DNA from 3 places in the Nonomuraea sp. NPDC047897 genome. Region 2 is predicted to be linked to each of the others. Evidence: riboswitches for the same ligand, from Rfam matches in the RefSeq annotation. Region 2 holds a riboswitch; each other region holds the start of a gene.
The links. Region 2 has a riboswitch for thiamine pyrophosphate ahead of thiC (phosphomethylpyrimidine synthase ThiC). Riboswitches for the same ligand answer to the same signal wherever they lie in the genome.
Positions count from the first base shown of each region.

Region 1 (2,257 bases), 160 kb from region 2:
CGCGCCGATCGCCAGCGTCACCAGCGTCGCCACCAGCGCCGCGCCGAGCGCGCCGTTCATCCACGGCTGCCGGGTGAAACCGATCGCGTCGCGCGCCGCGGCCCACAGGGCGTCCCACTGCTCGACGGTGGGCGTCGAGGTGGTCAGCCAGTACGCGGCGAAGCCCAGGGCCCAGGGCGCCAGCATGGACCAGCGGGCGGGGGCGTCCTCCTCGGTGTTCCACCTCAGCGCGCCGCCGAGCACGAAGTAGTCGACCGCCAGCACCGCGAACATCGGCACGAACACCGCCCCGATGACGCCGAGGAAGGCCCCGTAGGAGGTCACGTCCACGACCAGCGCGATGGCGATGGTCAGCAGGCCCACCGCGGTGGAGAACACCCTGCGGTCCACCCTCGGCATGAGGTTCTGCAGCGACACGGTGGTGGAGTAGACGTTCGCGAACGACTGGTCGGTCTCCCGCAGCACGAGCACGGCGAAGAACAGCGCCCCGAGCGGCGCCGCCACGAACGGGCCGAACACCGCCGTGGAGTCGGCGTTCACCGCGGCCGCCCCGGCCATGGCCACCGCGTAGACGCCGAGGCCGAGGCAGGCGACCTGCGCCAGCGTGTAGCCGCCGACCACACCCGTGAAGGCGGCCGCGCTCGACCTGGAGTGCCGGGCGAAGTCGGCGGCGAGCGGCACCCAGGAGACCGACAGCGCGATCACGTAGTCGACGGCCGGCGCGAAGGCCGCCCACGAGCCGCCGGTCTGCGGCTGGGCCGTGCCCAGGAAGTCCACGGAGAACCAGACCATCGCGATGACCACGGCGATCGTCACGTAGCGGCGCAGCACCCGTACGGCGCCGAGCGGCCAGATGCTCAGCGCGGTGGTGATCACTCCCGCGACGATCACCCACACCGCGTACGGCACAGCGGAGCCGAAGATGGCGCTCGCCCCCATGGCGATCACCCAGAGCTCGAAGGCGCCCCAGCCGACCATCTGGACGATGTTGAGCACGGTCGGGATGTACGACAACTTCGCCCCGAACAGGCCGCGCAGCAGGACCATCGCCGGCTGCCCGGTCCGCGTGCCGGGCACGGCCGCCAGGCCCACCATGGCCGTGCCGATCAGGCTGCCGACGAGCGTGGCCGTCAGCGCGGCCACCAGGCTCAGCGGCGGGGCGTCGCGGAGCGGGCTGATCAGGAACAGCGCCCCGGAGAAGCCGAGGAGGCTGACGCCGAGGTTGGCCCACAGGGCGCCCTGGTCGAGCACCCCGAGAGTCTTGGGGGGTTCTCCGTCGAGAGTCAGCGGAACTTCGTCGGCGACGTGCGCCATCGCACTCTCCCTACGCCGGCATTACCCGGACAGGTTCATGCGGTCGGCAGCAGCGATAGCTGCCCTCTCAGCCTGGTTGCTCCAAGCTCCCGCGGGGGTTCATGGGGACGAGCTGGGATCGCCCCAGCTCGCGCCTAATGATGCACTAATTGTCCGCTGCGTGGCTACCGCCAACCCGGGGGCACCGCCTCGTGGGTCAGCAGGAAGGTGACCGTTGATGCCCGATGCCGGGGGCGCCGCCGCCCGCAAGGACAGCACCAGTCGTCGCAGGCGAACGCGAGCGGACGTGCCGACGCCACCGACGAGGCGACCTGCGAGGCCCTGCGCAAGCTGGGCCAAGCACTCCGTCAGAGCCACTGAACGCGCACGACGTACACCTCTCGTGTCCTTTCCAGGACGAGGTACGTGATGAGGCCGCGCTCACCGAACGGCATGGTCAGCATGTTGGCATCGGGATTGCTTGGGTTCGATGAGCGCCCCGTCCACGGCGCCGTCTCCAGAAGGGTGAACAACTCGGCAAGGTAGCCGAGCGCTTCATCCGGTAGCGCGTCGATCTGGTCTTGGGCGACGGGGTCAGGAGGAAGGAGGGTGTACGCCTACAGCGCGACTCCGCGTTCGGACAGCAGCTCACGCCAGCTCTTGTCGCCGCGTGGCAGAGCCTCGCCACGAGTGGCAAGAGCTTGGGCATCGGCCACGCGCTCATGCATCTGCCGGCGGCCTGCCGGGTCTTTCGCCGAGTCGCACGCGATGAGCCACCACGTGTGTACGAAATCGTTGAGCTTCGTCAGGTCGAGGCTGGCACGAACCTCCGCGAGCGCGAGCCGCAGCCCTTCGTCAAACCCTTCGCGATCCTGTGGCGTGACCAGCGCGCCACGAATGGCCCGCAGGTTCTTGTCCGGCGCTGCCTGCGGCGTTAGCTCTTGTGGTTGTGCCGTCATCGGGG
Region 1 covers NZ_JBIDCC010000004.1:157,418-159,674, reverse strand. The annotation lists gene ACGF0J_RS10675 (purine-cytosine permease family protein) at 1-1,314, opposite strand, end outside; TPP riboswitch at 1,305-1,417, opposite strand; gene ACGF0J_RS10670 (hypothetical protein) at 1,662-1,826, opposite strand; gene ACGF0J_RS10665 (DUF6247 family protein) at 1,911-2,252, opposite strand.
Region 1: it holds a riboswitch for thiamine pyrophosphate, as region 2 does, so the genes downstream of both, ACGF0J_RS10675 (purine-cytosine permease family protein) here and thiC (phosphomethylpyrimidine synthase ThiC) in region 2, are expected to answer to the same signal.

Region 2 (2,257 bases):
CCACCCGCCTGGCCCGCGACAGCCTGGCCGAGGCGCGCCGGTCGGTGCACGCCATGGAGCCGGGGCCGCTGCAGTCCGCCCCCCTGCCGGACGCGCTGGCGCGGGTCGCCGCCGAGTGGTCGGAGCTGCACGGCGTACGCGCCGACGTCACCGCGACGGGCCCGGTCCGTCCGCTGCACCCGGAGGTGGAGGGGACGCTGCTGCGCACCGCTCAGGAGGCGCTGGCCAACGTGGCCAAGCACGCCCGGGCCGGCCGGGTCGCCGTCACCCTGTCGTACATGGAGGACCTCGTCAGTCTGGACGTGCGCGACGACGGCGCCGGGTTCGACGCGGAGCGGGTCCGCGACGGCGGCGGGTACGGTCTGACCTCGATGCGCCAGCGGGTCAGCCGCCTGGCGGGCACCCTGGAGATCGAGAGCGAGCCCGGCTCCGGCACCGCGATCTCCGCGGCCGTCCCCGCGGTGCCCAGGGAACACGCGGAGGAGAGCTTCCTTGCCTGACACCCCCATCCGGCTGCTGATCGCCGACGACCATCCCATCGTCCGCGACGGCATCCGCGGCATGTTCACCGGCGACCCGCGCTTCGAGGTGGCCGGAGAGGCGGGCGACGGCGCGCAGGCCGTCGACCTCGCCCGCGCCCTCGACCCCGACGTCGTGCTCATGGACCTGCGGATGCCCCGCATGGACGGAGTGACAGCCATCAGGGAGCTGGCGCGGCTCGGTGTCCGGGCCCGGGTGCTGGTCCTCACCACGTACGACACCGACAGCGACGTGCTGCCCGCGATCGAGGCCGGAGCCACCGGCTACCTGCTGAAGGACGCCGCACGCGAGGACCTCACGCGCGGCGTCGAGGCGGCGGCGCGCGGCGAGGCCGTCCTGTCCCCGTCCGTCGCCACCCGCCTCATGGGTCAGGTGCGCGCACCCGCCGACCCGCTGAGCGGCCGGGAGCTGGAGATCCTGCGCCTGGTGGCCCAGGGCACCACCAACCGCGAGGCCGCGGCCCGGCTGTTCATCAGCGAGGCGACGGTCAAGACGCACCTGCTGCACGTCTACGCCAAGCTCGGCGTCAACGACCGGGCCGCCGCGGTCGCCGTGGCCTACCAGCGCGGCCTGCTCACCGGGGGGTGACCGCCCGTCGAGGACGGGCCCGGGCACGTCGGCGGCTCCGCCTTGCGCCCCTGCGGGCGCCGGGTTACGTTGATCCGGTCCAACGCGGGAGCCCGGTGTGACCGGGCTGAGAGGACGGCTACCCATCAGCCGCCGACCGCCAGAACCTGCTCCGGGTAATGCCGGCGAAGGGAGTTGCCGCGTGAGTGGCGCGCGTTTTTCCAAGGTCCACCTCGGCGAGCTGCGGGTGCCCGTGCGGGAGGTGCTGCTGTCCAACGGGGAGCGGATCAGCTTGTACGACACGTCCGGGCCGTACACCGACCCGGCGGCCGCCACCGACGTGACCGAGGGGCTGCCGGCCCGGCGCGAGGAGTGGATCCTCGCCCGGGGGGACGTGGCCGACTACGCGGGCCGGCCGGTGCGGCCGATCGACGACGGCCGCCCGAGCGGGGCCGGCCGGGCCGGACACGCCTGGCGCGGCGCGGCGCGGCGGCCGTTGCGGGCCACGGGGGCGCCCGTGACGCAGCTCGCCTACGCCCGGCGGGGGGAGATCACCCGCGAGATGGAGTTCGTCGCGATCCGGGAGGGCGTGACACCGGAGTTCGTCCGGGACGCGGTGGCCGCCGGCCGGGCGATCATCCCCGCGAACGTCAACCACCCGGAGAGCGAGCCGATGATCATCGGTCGCGACTTCCTCGTGAAGATCAACGCCAACATCGGCAACTCGGCCGTCACCTCCTCGATCGAGGAGGAGGTCGAGAAGATGACCTGGGCCACCCGGTGGGGCGCCGACACGATCATGGACCTGTCCACCGGTCGCGACATCCACACCACCCGCGAATGGATCATCCGCAACTCGCCCGTGCCCGTCGGCACCGTGCCGCTCTACCAGGCGCTGGAGAAGGTCGGCGGGGTGGCCGCCGACCTGTCGTGGGAGGTCTACCGCGACACGCTGATCGAGCAGTGCGAGCAGGGCGTCGACTACATGACCGTGCACGCCGGGGTGCGGCTGGCGTACGTGCCGCTGACCGCCCGCCGCAAGACGGGCATCGTGTCCCGGGGCGGCTCGATCATGGCCGCCTGGTGCCTGGCGCACCACCGCGAGAGCTTCCTGTACGAGCACTTCGCCGACATGTGCGAGATCTTCGCC
Region 2 covers NZ_JBIDCC010000004.1:321,382-323,638, reverse strand. The annotation lists gene ACGF0J_RS11515 (sensor histidine kinase) at 1-500, shown strand, start outside; gene ACGF0J_RS11510 (response regulator) at 493-1,128, shown strand; TPP riboswitch at 1,203-1,318, shown strand; gene thiC (phosphomethylpyrimidine synthase ThiC) at 1,310-2,257, shown strand, end outside.

Region 3 (2,257 bases), on a different contig from region 2:
CCGGCGGCCCTGGACCAGGTCCCGCGGCCGGTCGACGGCCAGCACGGCGGCGAGCCGGTCGTCGCCGGTGAGCCAGACGGCCGCCCACTTGCCCTCGGGCTCGCCCCGGTACAGCAGCCGCTCCCCCGCCTCGCGGTGGCCGGCGTACTGGAGCATGTGGCCGAACTGCTCGGACCAGAAGTACGGCACCGGGTCGTAGACGGCGTCCTCGCCGAGCAGGGAGGCGGCGGCCACCTCCGGGGCGCCCAGGGCGGTGTCCCAGTGCTCGACCCGCAGCCGCGTCCCGTAGCGGCGCGACCACCAGGCGGCGCAGTCGCCGACCGCCACCACGCCCGGCAGGGAGGTGCGCAGGTGCTCGTCGGTGACGACGCCGTTGTGCAGGTCGATGTCGGCGCCGGCCAGCCACTCGACGGCCGGGCGGACGCCGATGCCGGTGACCACCACGTGCGCCGGCACGAACTCCCCGCCGACCAGCTCGACGCCGCCCTCCTCGACGGACCCCACCATCGTCTCCAGCCGCAGGTCGACGCCGTCGTACCAGCTCAGGGTGCGGGCGCCGAGCTCGGCGCCGACGGCGTGCGCGAGCGGCGCGGGCCCGACCTCCACCACGGTCACCTCGCAGCCGGACCGGCGGGCCGCGGTGGCCACCTCGGCGCCGATCCAGCCGGCCCCGACGACGACCACCCGGGCGCCGGGGACGAGCCTGGCGCGCAGCTCCAGCGCGTCGTCGAGGGTGCGCAGCACGTGCTGCGGCCCGTCGCCGGGCACCGTGACGGGCTCGGCCCCGGTGGCGATGACGAGACCGTCGTAGGCCAGCTCGCCTTCGGTGGTCTCCACGACGCCGGCCCGCAGCGACGTGGCGCCGACGCCCGGCCGGAAGTCCACCCGCAGCGCGACCGGGTCGAAGTCGACGTAGCTGGAGTCACTGGCGCCCAGCAGGACCGCCTTGGACAGCGGCGGGCGGTCGTAGGGGCGGTGGCGTTCGGCCCCCACGAGCGTGATCGCGCCGTCGAACCCCCTCGCCCGCAACGCCTCGATGCTCCGCACGCCCGCCAGGCCCGCTCCGACCACCACGACATGGTTCACGGACATGACCATAACGGGCCGGTGCCGGGCACGTCATGGCGAGGGCATAGGCTGGAGCCGTACGACGCGCGGGAGTCCGGCCGCACCGGGCTGAGAGGAAGGCTGCGCGGGCCTTCGACCGCAAACCACCTGATCCGGATCATGCCGGCGAAGGGAGCGCGCATGGACCTGGTCGTGGGCGGCGGGATCGTCGGGCTGACGATCGCCTGGCGGCTGTCCCGGGCGGGACGCGCGGTGACCGTGGTGGATCCGGCGCCCGGCACGGGCGCGTCGCACGCGGCGGCGGGCATGCTGGCGCCGGTCAGCGAGGTCACCTACACCGAGGAGCCGCTGCTGCGGCTGGGCGTCGCCTCGCTGCGCAGGTGGCCGTCGTTCGCCGCCGAGCTGGCCGCCGACGCCGGACTCGACGCCTCCACCGCCCGAGGCGGTGTGGACCTGCGGGCCGACGGCACCCTCGACGTGGCCTTCGGGGCCGACGACCTGGCGGCGCTGGGCGAGCTGGCCGACTTCATGGAGAAACTGGGGCTCCCGGTCGAGCGGCTGACGGGCCGCGAGTGCCGGCGGCTGGAGCCGATGCTCGCGCCGTCCGTGCGGGGCGGGCTGCTCGCCCCCGGTGACGCGTGGGTGGATCCGCGCCGGGTCACGGCGGCGCTGCTCGCCGCCCTGGACCGGCGCGGCGTCCCGCTGGTGCGCGCCCGGGTGAGCGGGCTGCTGCGCGAGGGCGGCGCGGTCCGCGGGGTGTCGCTGGACCGGGCGCCCGGCGAGCTGCGGGGCGACGGCGTCGTGCTGGCGGCCGGGGCGTGGAGCGCCGAGCTGGCCGACGTCGAGGTCCGGCCGGTCAAGGGGCAGATCATGCGGCTGCGCTCCCCCGAGCCGCTGCTGCGCCGGTGCGTGCGCGGCACGGTGCACGGCGCGCACGTCTACCTGGTGCCCCGCGGCGACGGCGAGCTGGTGGTGGGGGCCACGCAGGAGGAGCTCGGGTTCGACACGCGAGTGACGGCCGGCGGCCTGTACGAGCTGCTGCGCGACGCCCGCGAGCTGGTGCCCGGGGTGACCGAGCTGGAGGTCGCCGACGTGGTGGCCGGGCTGCGCCCAGGCACGCCGGACAACGTGCCCTACATCGGCCCGAGCGGCACCCCCGGGCTGACGCTCGCCACCGGGCACCACCGGG
Region 3 covers NZ_JBIDCC010000011.1:177,043-179,299, forward strand. The annotation lists gene ACGF0J_RS24985 (NAD(P)/FAD-dependent oxidoreductase) at 1-1,086, opposite strand, end outside; TPP riboswitch at 1,145-1,259, shown strand; gene thiO (glycine oxidase ThiO) at 1,249-2,257, shown strand, end outside.
Region 3: it holds a riboswitch for thiamine pyrophosphate, as region 2 does, so the genes downstream of both, thiO (glycine oxidase ThiO) here and thiC (phosphomethylpyrimidine synthase ThiC) in region 2, are expected to answer to the same signal.